2 regions of the Streptomyces sp. NPDC021212 genome follow, and region 1 is predicted to be linked to the other one. Evidence: riboswitches for the same ligand, from Rfam matches in the RefSeq annotation. Region 1 holds a riboswitch; the other holds the start of a gene.

Region 1 (7,178 bases):
GCAACGTCGGCCGAGTCGGCACCTGGCGCACACGAGGAATGCGCAACGTCGAGGCATCCCCGCAGGCCATCGGCGGGCTTGCCTTCACCGTGCGATGACGCCCCTGGCCGGGTTGCAGCACTCTCCTCAACGGTTCGAAGATCCTGCCGATACAGTTCCGCATGTCGACCTGCTTCCTCAGGTTGGCCACGCCCCGGGGCGCATGCCCGCGTCGCCGGGGTCCTGTGGCGGGTGTAAACCGGCTGAGTATTCATGCTGGTGACATGCGAAGCCCCCAACTTTCACACTTGAGTGAAAGCCGGGGGCTACTGCGGTGAAAGTGTCAGAGGCCCACCCAGGCGGCCAGGTGATCCAGGGTGTCCGGGGTGCGCCGGGACAGGTGGATCAGGCTCCTGATGGTCTCTCGTGCACCTGAGTGATACCGCGTCTGCTGCGGAGCCAGCTTGCGCGCGGTGACGATGGACTTCAAGGCCGCTTCGTTACGGCCCGCCTCCATCTGAGCCCGTGCTTGATCCACGTAGAAATGAGCGGCGCGGGATGCAGGCCAGTCCTTTGGTATCCGCACCTTCGCGGCCTCTCGCAGAGCCTCGCCGTAGTGACGCATCTCGACATGGGCGGATACGGCGTGCAGACTGACGTTCGTGGGACCAAAGGACAGCCAGTGCACGTCCGTGGCCTCACCCACCCGATCCGCGTAGGACTTGGCCTCTGCGAGGTGGGTCGTCACCGCGCCTTCGTCCTCGGCGCGGGCAGCGATGATGCTTGCCCCGAGGTGAAGCTGTCCGGCGACGGCCTGACTCTCTCGCGTCTGCGGAGCTTGCCCCAACAGCCCCTGGCCGGAAGCCACGAGCCGCTGACCAATGGTGTACTCGCCCTCTCGGAAGTAGACCAGCGCACGCATGTACTGGCGCACTGCGGACAGCAACGGATCGGAAGCCCGTGACGCGGCCCAGTCCATACGGTCCAGAGCCACGGTGGACAAGTCGTAATAGCCCAGCTTCACGGCCAAGTCATGCGCGGTGCGGTAGGTACTCGACAGAGCGGCCCACAACTCGGACGACGGCGCCTGATACGCGGCTGTGGTGATCTCCGCCATCGTCCCGGGGAGATCAAGAGCAGCGTCATGGAGCTTCGTCGCCCGGACCTGCTGACACAAAGCTTGAGCAGCGGCGATGAGCTGAGGAGTGGGACGCGGCTTGATCGCCGGATCGGCCCCCAGGTCGTAAAGGTCGAGGGCTTCACGGATCGGGCGGACCAGCGAGGCCAAGCGGTCCTGTTGTAGCTCGGTGACGTAGGGCTGGCCGGTCAGCGCGGTCACGTCGATGCACAGCGCTTTCGCCACAGCGGCCACCAGGTCGGGGCTGGCTGGCTTGTGCCCGGATTCGACTTGGGTGAGGAGGCTGTAGGAGTAGGGGATCTTCTGAGCCAACCCACGCTGAGTCAGCCCAGCCCGTTTCCGGTGATGTGCGATCCGAGCGCCCGGGTGCTCGTCGTCGGGGAACGGCATACAGCCTCCCTTTCGTGACTCACTCAACGGAGACGCTACCCGCTCGGCCACGGCAGAAGACCGTGAACAACGATCTCAACGCCGAGGCGGGCGAAGTTTGCGGATGGGGCGTGCCACACGGTGGACTGCCCGCATGACCGCGAACCCTGTCCTCTACCTGTTCGGCAGCGCCGCCCCGCCTGTCCTGCACATCGCTGGCGTCATCGAACGAGCGCAGGCGGCCGACTGGGATGTCTGCCTCGGATTGACCCCCACGGCCGCACGCTGGCTTGACGACGAACTGCCAGCCTTGGAGGAGCTGACCGGGCACCCGGTACGCAGCCAGTACAAGCTGCCCCGAGAGCCCGACGCATGGCCCCCCGCCGATGTCGCGGTCCTGGCGCCAGCCACCTTCAACACGATCAACCAGTGGGCCCTAGGGATCACCGAGAAGTTCATCGTCGGATTCGTGGCCGAGGCCATCGGCAAGGGCATCCCCACCGTGACCATGCCATGCGTCAACGCCGCCTACGTCCAGCACACCCAGTTCGACACCAGCCTTGCCACACTCCGCGCGATGGGGGTGCGCGTGCTGTACGGGGAAGGCGGATTCGTACCCAACGAGCCGGGCAAAGGTCGGCCGGACAGCTACCCGTGGCACTTGGCCCTGGACGCGGCCGCATCAGCGCTCGACCAGCAGGATGCTGATCGACGGTGAGCCAGCCACTGCTGAGACAATCCGTGCCATGAGTATCGGAGGCACGGCCGTAATTGCTGCTGGAGCAGCGGTAGTTGCCGCTGCGCTCGGAGCGTTGGGAGCTGTTCGTGCAGCCAGGCACACCAGCGGAACGCAGCGCAGCAGTCAACATGAACACTGGCGGCGGCAGGGTCGAAAAGAGGCTTACGCGACATTCATCAGCGTTGCCACTGACTACAACTCGCTCGCTGCCCGCGCCCACAAACTCGCCTCGCCAGACGAGGGGCGAAGTTCAGAACTTCAGAGGTGCAGGTCGAGGGCCCAACAGATGTGGCAGAAGCAGCAGCCACGCTTACTCGACACCTCCAACTGTGGATCTTGGACACAAGACGCTGCCATGAACCCCGCCCTGAACGACGCCAGGGGACCCCCCCACCTCCGGCCTCCCCGGCCTCAAGGACGCCGAGGGCACACACCGCCCGTCAGCGTCTGTATGAGTGAGTTCCGCACCCTCGCGCGACGCGCTCTCGACGACCCCAGTGCGGCCCTCGGCTAAGGCACCTCCGGCCATGTAGCAGTGAGCGATGGAAGCACGTTAAGAAGCCTCCATCGCTCACTCGCATGGGCAGCAGATCAGTCCGCGAGCGGCAGATAGACGCGGTTACCCGCCTCGGCGAACTCCCTGGACTTCTGGAGCATCCCCGCCTCGATCTCCTCGGGCGTCGCATCGGCGTCGCCGCCGAACTGCTCTGTGATGCTTCTGCTAATTTTCATCGAGCAGAACTTGGGCCCGCACATGGAGCAGAAGTGCGCCGTCTTGGCGGGCTCCGCCGGAAGCGTCTCGTCGTGGAACGAGCGCGCCGTGTCCGGGTCGAGGGCCAGGTTGAACTGGTCCTCCCAGCGGAACTCGAAGCGCGCGTCGGAGAGCGCGTCGTCCCATGCCTGGGCATCGGGGTGGCCCTTGGCCAGATCGGCGGCGTGGGCGGCGATCTTGTAGGTGATCACGCCGGTCTTCACGTCGTCGCGGTCCGGCAGACCCAGGTGCTCCTTGGGGGTGACGTAGCAGAGCATCGCCGTGCCCCACCAGGCGATCATCGCGGCGCCGATGCCCGAGGTGATGTGGTCGTAGGCGGGCGCGACGTCCGTGGTGAGGGGGCCCAGGGTGTAGAAGGGGGCCTCCTCGCAGATCTCCTGCTGGAGGTCGACGTTCTCCTTGATCTTGTGCATCGGGACGTGTCCCGGGCCCTCGATCATCGTCTGGACGCCGTGCTCCTTGGCGATCCGGTTGAGTTCGCCGAGCGTGCGCAGCTCCGCGAACTGGGCCTCGTCGTTGGCGTCGGCGATGGATCCGGGGCGCAGCCCGTCACCCAGCGAGTAGGTGACGTCGTACGCCGCGAGGATGTCGCACAGCTCCTCGAAGTGGGTGTAGAGGAACGACTCCTGATGGTGGGCCAGGCACCAGGCGGCCATGATCGAGCCGCCGCGGGAGACGATGCCGGTCTTGCGGCGGGCGGTCAGGGGGACGTACGGCAGCCGTACGCCCGCGTGCACCGTCATGTAGTCGACGCCCTGCTCGGCCTGTTCGATGACGGTGTCCTTGTAGACCTCCCAGGTCAGCTCCTCGGCCTTGCCGTCGACCTTTTCCAGCGCCTGGTAGAGCGGCACGGTGCCGATCGGCACCGGGGAGTTGCGCAGCACCCACTCCCGGGTGGTGTGGATGTTGCGGCCGGTCGAGAGGTCCATGACCGTGTCGGCGCCCCAGCGGGACGCCCAGGTCATCTTCTCGACCTCCTCCTCGATGGACGAGGTGACGGCGGAGTTGCCGATGTTGGCGTTGACCTTCACCAGGAATCGCTTGCCGATGATCATCGGCTCGATCTCCGGGTGGTTGACGTTGGCGGGCAGGACGGCCCGGCCCGCCGCGATCTCCTCGCGGACCACCTCGGGGGAGACGTTCTCGCGGAGCGCCACGTACTCCATCTCCGCCGTCACCTCCCCCCGGCGGGCGTAGGCGAGTTGGGTGACGGCCTCCCCGTCGCGGGCCCGGCGGGGCTGGCGCGGCCGTCCGGGGAAGACCGCGTCGAGGTTGCGCAGGCCACCGCGGGGGGCGGTGTGCTTGATCCCGTCGTCCTCGGGCCGGGCCGGACGGCCGGAGTACTCCTCGGTATCGCCTCGGGCGATGATCCAGTTCTGCCGCAGTGGCGCGAGGCCACGGCGGACGTCGGTGTCGATGTGGGGGTCGGTGTACGGGCCGGACGTGTCGTACAGCGTCACGTCCTGGCCATTGGTGAGGTGGACGCGGCGAACCGGGACCTGGATGTCCGGGCGGGAACCCGTGACATATCCCTTGTGCCAGCCGAAATCGGCAGCATTTTCGCGCATGTGTGCATCCTGCTGAGTCATGAGACCCACTCCCTACGCCGGCATTACCCGGTACCAGGTTCAGCGGTCGGCGCAGCTGTCGCGTCAGCGCCCTCTCAGCCCGGTGCTCCGAGCTCCCGCGATTGCAAAGGCGTCCCCACGCTAACTGTTTACCCGCATACCTGAACAGGGGGCCTCGCGCTCTTGCGATGATGCGACGGTGACCGCGACACAGCATGACCATCCGCCCGAGCAGCCCCACCCGTCCGGCCAGGCCCCCGGCCATGGCCACGCGCACGGCCACAGCCACGCCCACTCGCACGGCCCGGCCACCCCCGTCTCCACCCGCCTCCGCAAGATCATCGCGGTGGTGCTCATCCCCTTCACCGTCGCCGTGGTCGCCGGGCTGGTCGCGCTGTGGCCGGACGGCCCCGAGCACACCACCCACGGCCGCAGCGGGCTCGGATTCGACCAGGAGACGGTCGCCGGGCGGGTGGTGAAGGTGGCGGAGGTCGACTGCGCCGACGTCAACGCGCAGCCGCAGGCGCCCACCGAACCGGGTCAGCAGGGCGCCGCCCCGGCGCCCGGCGGCGGCACGGGCGGGGCGAGCGGGGCCGCGGGGGGCGGGAGCGGCGGTGGGAAGAGCGTCTGCGAGAGGGCCACCATCGAGGTCACCTCGGGCAAGGACAAAGGCCGCACGTTCCCTGAAATCGTCCAGCCGAACGCCTCACGGAAGTTCAGCGCCGGGCAGGAGCTGAAGCTGGCCTACGCGCCCAAGGCGCCGAAGAACCTCCAGTATTCGGTCTCGGACATCAACCGCTCGTTCCCGATGGCCCTGCTCGCCGGGGTGTTCGCGCTCGTGGTCGTGGCCGTCGGCCGGCTGCGCGGCGTCTTCGCGCTGGTGGCGCTGGCCATCAGCTTCGGGGTGCTGACGCTGTTCATCCTCCCGGCGATACTCCAGGGCTCGAATCCGCTGGTGGTCGCGGTCGTCGGGGGCAGCGCGATCATGCTGCTCGCGCTCTACATGTGCCATGGGCTGAGCGCCCGGACCTCGGTCGCGGTGCTCGGCACCCTGGTCTCGCTGCTGCTGATCGGGGTGCTCGGCTCGCTGTTCATCGGCTGGGCGTCGCTGACCGGCAACACCGACGACCAGACCGGGCTGGTGCACGGCCTCTACCCCAACATCGAGATCAAGGGCCTGCTGCTGGCCGGGGTGATCATCGGTTCGCTGGGCGTGCTGGACGATGTGACAGTCACCCAGACCTCGGCGGTGTGGGAGTTGCGGGAAGCCGACCCCACGGCGAGCCGGCGCAAGCTCTACGCGGCCGCGATGCGCATCGGGCGGGACCACATCGCGTCCGTCGTGAACACCCTGGTGCTGGCGTACGCGGGCGCCTCGCTTCCGTTGCTGCTCCTCTTCTCGATCGCGGACAGCGGGGTGGGAACGGTGGCGACGAGCGAGATCGTCGCGCAGGAGATCGTCCGCACGCTGGTGGGCAGCATCGGGCTGGTCGCCTCGGTGCCGGTGACCACGGCGCTGGCCGTCCTGGTCGTCTCCGCGGACCACACGCCGGACGACGGCGGGGCAAGCGGTGGCGGGACGAGCGGCAGCGGGGCGAGCGGTGGCGGTCGGGGGCGCGGGCGGCGCCGCCGGGCGCGCGCACGCTGACGCGCGTACCGGCGCGCATCGGCGCTACGCGTATCGGTCCTCGGCCAGGATGCGGTCCAGTTCGGCGTCGAGATCGCCGACCGGATCGCAGGCCGCGGGCTCCTCACCGAACGGGACGAGCCGGTCCGTACGGTCCAGGAAGGCCACCAGCGGCGCCGCCCCGGCCCGGAACAGGGCCCTCTCGGACCCCACCTGCAGTCTGATGAACACGTCCGAGAGCCCTTCGGGCGAGGCCGGTGCGATCCGCACATCGCCCTCGCCGGAGGGTTTGCTCAGCCCGTCCAGCAGCAGCTCACGGGCGAAGGCCCAGCTCACCGGCGCGTCGCCGGGCAGGTGGAAGGTGATCTCGACCGCGTAGGGATCGCCGCTGTCGTACGACAGCTCGACCGGGATCCGGAAGGACAGTTCCTGCGAGACCAGAAAGGTCATCGTCACTTCCGCCTGGACTGTGTCACGCATGTCACGCATCGTTCGCCGCCCCGGGTAGTTCAGACTTGGCCGACTCTGGAGCGTAGCGACTCGACTGCGGGGCGGAGTCGCTTTGCCTCATGTGAGGGAACGGAAATGGCCAGTGTTGCCGTGGTGGAAGTGGTGGAACCCACGGGGCCGGGCGACGCCGGCCCGGTGCGCGGGCGATCAGGGCCGGTTCAGCGGCCGTGTCGATGTTCGCTGTCGTCAACAGGCACCCCCGGGGTGTTGTTGCGAGGCAGACGCCGAGATGGGGAACGTCGCGGACTCGCACTCTAACCACAGTGGTGCCGTGGGGCCGATGTTTGGCTCCGCGGTATCCCTCGCGCGGCGTACCCGCCGCGCGGGGCCGCGGGGTCACCGGCCGCGGGTCACCGGGCGCCGCGTGTCAGGCGCCGCGCGTCACCAGTCGTCGCGGGACGAGGAGGAGGTGAACTTCCGTACGACGTAGATCAGACCACCGATCAGCGCCACCAGCAGCAGCACCTTGAAGAGCA
Region 2 (7,178 bases), on a different contig from region 1:
CCGAGTCAGCGGCGGGCGGCCCGCTGGGGCTGGTGCGCACCGGCGACCGGATAGAACTGGACGTCGAGCGGCGGCACTTGCGGCTGGACGTACCGGACGAGGAACTCGCCGCACGGCAACCGGTGACCGCCGCCGCGCCACCGGCCACCGGTGGATGGGAGCAGATCTACCGCGACCACGTCGAACAGGCCGACCGCGGCGCGGGCCTGGACTTCCTCGTCGGCACCCGCGGATCCTTCGTCGCCAGGGAATCGCATTGAGCACACAGCGGGATCACAGGAACGACCCAGGTCCGGGAAAGGTTCGCCGCTTACTCTCCGGGCATGCCCACGACGCGCTCCACGGACGAGGCACTGGCGCAGACCGCCGTACGAGCCCTGATCTCCCAGGCGGAGCTGACCCCCAAACCGGGCCTCGCGGACACCCGTGACCTCCAGGCCCGCGCCACCGGCACCGATCTGCTCGCGCTGCGCTGGTCGGCCAAGTCGCTGGCGCCCGGGTTCGCCGCCATGGCGGCCGCCGCCCGCCGCCCCGGCGAGCCGACGCGGGCGCTCCGCGAGGAGCTGGGCGCCATCGGCCGCTGCGCCGAGTGGACCATGGCGCGGGCCGGTGGCGGCCCGGTCACCGGACGCCTGCACCACGGGGCGCTGTGGGTGCTGGGGCTGCTGGTGGCGGCCGCCGCCCTGGAACCCGGCGCCGCGCCCCGGGAGCTGACCGCCACCGCCCGGCAGCTCGCCGCCCACACCGACCGCGGCGCCCCGCGCAAGCCCTCGGCGGGCTCGCAGGTGTCCGCCACCTATGGCGCGGCGGGTGCGCGCGGCGAGGCGCGGGCCGCCTTCCCGCACGTACGCCGCGCCCTGGACGCCCTGGCGACGGCGCGGGCCGCGGGCGCCACCGAGACACAGGCGCGGCTCGACGCGCTGCTCACCGTGATGAGCACCCTCCAGGACACCGGGCCGCTGTACCGGGCGGGCCCGCCCGCCCTCCGGCGGGTGCAGGACGGGGCGCGCGGTGTGCTGGAGGCGGGCGGCACCGCGACGGCCCGGGGCGCCGCCGCCCTCGCCACCCTGGACGCCGAGCTGCGCGAGACGGGCATCGCGCCCCGCGGAAGCGCCGCGCTGCTGGCCGGGGCGCTGTTCCTGGACGCGCTGCCGGCCCGGACCCGTCCCCAGGACCGGGTCCACGCGGCGAGGGGTTAGCCTGGGGGCGCTCCAACCGACACGGGGTGCCCCACGCGGGGCTGAGATCACACCCGTCGAACCTGAACCAGTTAGCACTGGCGGAGGGATGTCATCGATGCGTTTGCCGCATGCTGCCACCGACCCGGCACCCACCGGCGCGGAATCCGTCTTCGACGGGCGGATGCCCACCGCGCCCGGCGATCTGCGCGTCGAGGCGCGCGGTATCGCGCCGGTTCCGGAGAGCCACCGCTACGGCGGGCCGGGGCGCCTGTTCACCGTGTGGTTCGCCCCGAACCTGACCATGACCGGTGTGTTCACCGGCACCGTCGGGATCTCCCTCGGCCTGGACTTCGCCACCGCGCTGGCCGCCGTCGTCCTGGGCACCCTCATCGGCGCCGTGCCCACCGCGTATCTGGGCACCTGGGGCAGTCTGACCGGGGCCGGGCAGCTGCCGCTGGCGCGGCTGGCCTTCGGCCGGGGGGTCGCCGTGCCGGGTGTTCTGCAGTGGCTGTCCTCGGTCGCCTGGGACGCGCTCATCGGCCTGTTCGGCGGTGACGCCCTGGCCCGGCTGTGCGGCCTGCCGTTCTGGCTGGGTGTGCTGATCATGATGGCCGCCCAGGGAGCGCTCGGGGTGCTCGGCTACGAGGCCATCCACCGGATGCAGAAGCTGATGACCTTCGTCCTCGCTGCCGCGTTCGCCGCCCTGGCCGTCAAGTTGCAGGGCGGCGTCCACCCCGCCGCCACCGGATCGGCCCACGGCGCCGACCGCCTCGGCGCCTTCGTCCTGACCAGCACGATCGCCCTGAGCCTGGCGCTGTCGTGGGCGCCGTACGCCAGCGACTTCAGCCGCTATCTGCCCCGCGCCACCTCCCGGGTCGGCATGTTCTGGTGCACTCTGCTCGGCGTCACCGTGTCCTTCGTGGCCGTCCAGGCGCTCGGGCTGTGGGGAGCCTCCGTCTTCACCGACCAGACCGCCCGTGGCGTCGATACGGCCCTGGGCGGCGGGGCGCTCGGCGCGTTCGGACTGCTGGCCGTGGCGCTGGCCGCCCTGTGCAGCAACGCCATGAACGACTACAGCGGCTCACTGGCCCTGCAGACCGCCGGTGTTCGCATCCCCCGCCCCCTGGCCGCGGCCCTCGCCGCCGCGCTCGGCTTCCCGCTGGTGCTGTGGATGCACGCCGCCGACACCACCGCCCGCTTCCAGAACGTGCTGCTGTTCGTCGGCTACTGGATTCCCGGCTTCGTCGCGATCGTGGCCGTCGACTGGTTCGTCCGCGCCCGGACCCGGGGCGGCGCGCCGGTCGACCTGGCCGCCGAGAGCGCCCGCCCGCAGCCGTGGTGGCCCGCCCTGCTGGCGTTCGGCGCCGCCTTCGCCGCGGCGGTGCCGTTCATGGACACCAGCCTCTACACGGGCCCGGTGGCCGCCGCGCTGCACGGCGCCGACCTCGCGTACTACGCCGCCTTCCTCGCGGCGCTCCTCGTCTACGTCCCGCTCAGGGCACGGCGCCGCACCACCCACTGAGGCACGGCGGCGGCCGTGGCACCCTGGGGGCTTCGCCAGGTTACGCACTACCCGAGGAGACGTGCCACGTGCCGCAGAACCAGCCGGTGGAGTCCATCGCCGCCCCGGCGGTCCTCGCCGAGGAGCGCAGACTCCACAAGGACCTCGGCTTCTGGGGCCTGACCGCGATCGGGTTCTCCAACATCCTCGGGTCCGGCTGGCTGTTCGCGGCCCTGTACGCCGCCCAGACCGCCGGACCCGCCGCGTTGCTGTCCTGGATCGCCGCGGGGGCGCTGTGCGCCCTGATCGCCCTGGTCATGGTGGAGCTGGGCGCCACCCGCCCGGAGGGCGGAGGCACCGTGCGGTGGCCGCTGTACGCGAGCGGGCGGCTGGTCGGCACGATGGTCGGCTGGTCCGTCGTGCTGTCCGTGGGCGGCACGGCCGCGGAAATCAGCGCGATCATGCAGTACGCCGCGCACTATCTGCCGGGGCTCTACGACGGCGGCCGCCTCACCCTCCCGGGCCTCGGCGTGGCCGTCGGACTGAGCGTGCTGCTCACCGCGCTCAACTGGTTCGCCGTGCGGATATTCGCCCGGCTCAACAACCTGGTGTCGGTGTTCAAGGTCATCGTCCCCGTCGTCACCGTCGTCGCGCTGTTCCTGTCGGGCACCCACTCCGGGCGCCTCACCGAACACGGCGGCTTCGCACCGTACGGCTACGCGGCGTGCCTCACCGCCCTCGCCGGCGGTGGCATCGTGTACTCCGTCAACGGCTTCCAGGCCCCGCTGGACTTCTCCGGCGAGGCCCGCAATCCGCGCCGTTCCGTACCGGCCGCGGTGCTCACCGGGATCGGCCTGGCCGTGCTGGTCTACCTCGGGCTCCAGCTGGCGTTCCTCTACACGGTGCCGGACTCCGCGCTGGGCGACGGCTGGCAGGGAGTCAACTTCGAGTCGCCGTTCGGCCAGCTCGCCCTCATCCTCAATCTGCACTGGCTGGCCACGCTGCTGTACGCCGACGCCGTGATCTCCCCGGGCGGTTCCGCCTACGTCGGGGTGGCGATCAACGCCCGGCACACCTACGCCCTGGCCAAGAACGGCCTGCTGCCGCGCTTCTTCATGCGCATCGACCCCCGCTCCGGCATGGCACACCGCGCGCTGCTGCTCAACCTCGCGGTCATCGTGATCTTCATGCTGCCGTTCGGTGGCTGGCAGGACATCGTGAGCGTGATGGGGGACATGTATCTGCTCATCTACGCGGCCTCGGCGGTGGCCGTCGCGGTGTTCCGGGCACACGACCGGGAGCGGGGAGTGCCCCGGGCGGAAGGGCAGGTGGCGGGGGTGCGCTGGATCGCTCCCCTCAGCTTCGTCGTGGCCAGCGAGTTCGTGTTCTGGTCCGGCTGGGACGACCTGCGGCTCGCCCTGCCGCTCGTCCTGGCCGGGGTCCCGCTGTTCCTGCTCCAGCGGCGTGGCGGCACCGGGGGACTCGGCGAGCTGCGGCACGGCGCGTGGCTGGTGTTCCACCTCGCCGCGCTGACCCTGCTGTCGTGGCTCGGCAGCTTCGGCGGTTCGGGCCGTCTGTCGGCGCCGTACGACACGGTCGCGGTGGGCGCCCTCGCGCTCGGTGTGTTCGCGTGGGCGGTGCGCTCGGGCGTCGCGCACCTCGGGACGGGGGCGGCGGAGGCACTGCCCACGGCGCCGCCGGTCTGAGCAGCCAGGTCTCCAGGGGGCCGGAAGGCACTCTGGCGCGGTGCGGCTTCTTCGTCCATGATCGCAGCACTACCGGCCGTGCACGACCCACCGCATTTGGAGGATGAGGCGCGATGAGTGCTCGGAGTGCTCACCCCCTGCCCGAGAGCACACCTGCCGCGCAGGGCGTGGACGCGCGAGGTGTCGGCGCGTTCCTCGACGCGCTGGAGGCGGCGCCCGGCATCGAGCCGCACAGCCTGATGATCGTGCGTCATGGCCATGTGGTCGCCTCGGGCTGGTGGGCGCCGTACACCGCGGACCGGCCGCATCTGCTCTACTCCATCAGCAAGAGCTTCACCTCGACGGCGGCCGGATTCGCGGTGGCCGAGGGGCTGATGAGCCTCGACGACCCGGTGATCTCCTACTTCCCCGAGTTCGAGGGCGACATCACCGACCCGCGTAGCCGGGCCATGCTCGTACGGCACGTCGCGGCCATGGCCAGCGGGCATCTGGCCGAGACCCGGGAGCAGGCGTTCGCCCGCGACCCGGCCGAGCCGGTGCGCGGGTTCCTGCTGACCCCGCCCGACCGCGACCCGGGCACCGTCTTCGCCTACAACCAGCCCGCCACGTACAGCCTCGCCGCGATCGTCCAGCGCGTGACCGGGCAGTCGCTCACCGACTATCTGCGGCCGCGGCTGTTCGACCCGCTGGGGATCGGCGAGACGGCCTGGATCCAACGTCCGCCCGGCCGCGACCTCGGCTTCAGCGGCATGTATGCCACCACGGACGCCCTCGCCCGGCTGGGCCTGCTGTACCTCGGCAACGGGGTCTGGGAGGGCCGCCAACTGCTGCCCGCGTCCTGGGTGGCAGAGGCGACCCGGGCGCAGATCGACAACGCGGACGGCACCGCGGAGGGCGCGGTGTCCGACTGGCAGCAGGGGTACGGATTCCAGTTCTGGCGATCCCGTCACGGCTACCGTGGCGACGGGGCCTACGGGCAGTTCTGCCTGGTGCTGCCCGAACACGACGCGGTGGTCGCCATGACCGCGGACACCGAGGACATGCAGGCGGTGCTGGAGGCCGCGTGGCGGCATCTGCTCCCGGCGTTCGGCCCCGCGCCCCTCGACCACCGCCAGGACGACGACGCGGCCCTGCGACGGCGACTCGACGGCCTCCAACTGCCGGCCCCCTTTGAGAAGTTCACCTCTCCGGCGGGAGCCGGGGGTGGGCCCATGACTTTCACCCCGGCGGGCGGGAGCTGCGCGGACCAGCCCACGCTGACGGAGGTGACGGTCACCGCCGACGGCGACGATGCGTGGGCCGCCTCCCTGGCGGAGGGCGCGTCCCGGCTCGAAGTGCGGCTCGGGGCCCAGGGATGGACGGTCGAGGAGGGCGCGGACGGGCGGGTCCCGACGGCGGCGTGCGGCGGCTGGACGGATCCGGACACGTTCGTGGCCGACATCGCGTTCCTGGAGACCCCGCACCACCTCGACGTGACGTGTTCGGCCGCCGACGGGACGTTCACGGCGCGCTGGCGCACGATGCCGCTGCACGCGGCGCCGCTGCCCAAGATGGGAGCGCCCCGCCGCGCCGCGCGGTGAACACGTCACGATGACCCGGCAACCAGTGCCCGCTCGGCGGCGACAGTCGCGTGGACGGTTGGCGGCGCATACGAGGAAGTGGCGGTCGCGGATCGGGCGTGGTGGTGTGGGCGGTGCCGCTGGCGGTGGCCCTGACGGTCGGTCTCGCCCCCCAGGGCCCCGGCTCGCCGGCGAATACCAGCCCGGTGGCCGCGGCGGCGACCGCCGTGGCCTGGGCCGATGCTGGACCGGCTCGCGGACCCGTGCGCCACCGGGGGCTGACCAGCGCACTGGCGGAGGAGGCGCAGACGGCGCCGGCGGCGGACACCGAGCGGGCGGCGCGCCGCGTGCGGGAACGGCGCCGACCGCGCCATCACCGAATCGTTCGGCGAGAGAGGCCATCGCGTCGAGGTGGGCGAGCGTCTCCCCCTCCGGCTTCGTCGGCAGGTACAGCAGCACCCGCTCCACGCCGAGCCGCTGATACCCCTCCAGCGCCTCGAGGGTGCCGGGAGTGCCGCCGGGCACCCCGTACACCGTCACCGGCACGTCCCGGCCCGCCACCTTCCGCAGCCGCTCGATCTGCGGGCCCAGGGTGCCGGGTGGCGTGCCGCCCGCCAGCCAGGCGTCCCCCAGGGCGGCGATCCGGGGGAACGCGGACTCGCCGCCGCCCACGTAGATCGGCGGATACGGGCGCTGTACGGGCTTGGGCCACTGGTAGACGGGGTCGAAGTCCACGAACTCGCCGTGGTACTCCGCCTTCTCCTTCGTCCACAACTCGCGGATCGCCTCCAGCCGCTCGTTCACCAGACGGCCGCGCGTGGACGGGTCGGTCCCGTGGTTCTCCATCTCCTCGCGGTTCCAGCCGACGCCCACCCCGAAGACGGCCCGTCCGCCGGAGACCAGGTCGAGGGAGGCCACTTCCTGCGCCGTGATGATCGGGTCCCGCTGTGACACCAGGGCGACCCCGGTGCCCAAGCGCAGCCGTGTGGTGACCCCGGCGATGGTGCTCAGTGTGACGAACGGGTCGAGGGTGCGGTAGTAGATCTCCGGCAGCTCGCCACCGCCGGGATAGGGCGAGCGGCGTTCCACCGGGATGTGGGTGTGCTCGGCGATGAAGAGCGAGTCGAACCCCCGCTCCTCGAGAGCCCGCCCCAGGGCCGCGGGCCCGATGCCCTGGTCGGTGACGAAGGTCGATACGCCAATTTTCACGGCGACTCCTCTGTCGGCGACT

Evidence for each region. Region 1 has a riboswitch for thiamine pyrophosphate ahead of thiC (phosphomethylpyrimidine synthase ThiC). Riboswitches for the same ligand answer to the same signal wherever they lie in the genome.
Region 2: another riboswitch for thiamine pyrophosphate. It lies ahead of ACH4SI_RS02715 (purine-cytosine permease family protein); the one in region 1 lies ahead of thiC (phosphomethylpyrimidine synthase ThiC).

What each region holds. Positions count from the first base shown of each region.
Region 1 is NZ_JBIRPZ010000004.1:288,156-295,333, forward strand. It holds gene ACH4SI_RS12750 (helix-turn-helix domain-containing protein) at 323-1,507, opposite strand; gene ACH4SI_RS12755 (flavoprotein) at 1,641-2,204, shown strand; gene thiC (phosphomethylpyrimidine synthase ThiC) at 2,817-4,586, opposite strand; TPP riboswitch at 4,579-4,695, opposite strand; gene ACH4SI_RS12765 (YibE/F family protein) at 4,765-6,213, shown strand; gene ACH4SI_RS12770 (SsgA family sporulation/cell division regulator) at 6,238-6,672, opposite strand; gene ACH4SI_RS12775 (DUF5326 family protein) at 7,084-7,178, opposite strand, start outside.
Region 2 is NZ_JBIRPZ010000001.1:692,210-699,387, forward strand. It holds gene ACH4SI_RS02705 (IlvD/Edd family dehydratase) at 1-260, shown strand, start outside; gene ACH4SI_RS02710 (triphosphoribosyl-dephospho-CoA synthase) at 324-1,199, shown strand; TPP riboswitch at 1,212-1,305, shown strand; gene ACH4SI_RS02715 (purine-cytosine permease family protein) at 1,297-2,703, shown strand; gene ACH4SI_RS02720 (APC family permease) at 2,772-4,388, shown strand; gene ACH4SI_RS02725 (serine hydrolase domain-containing protein) at 4,502-5,968, shown strand; partial or broken gene ACH4SI_RS02730 (LLM class F420-dependent oxidoreductase) at 6,326-7,156, opposite strand.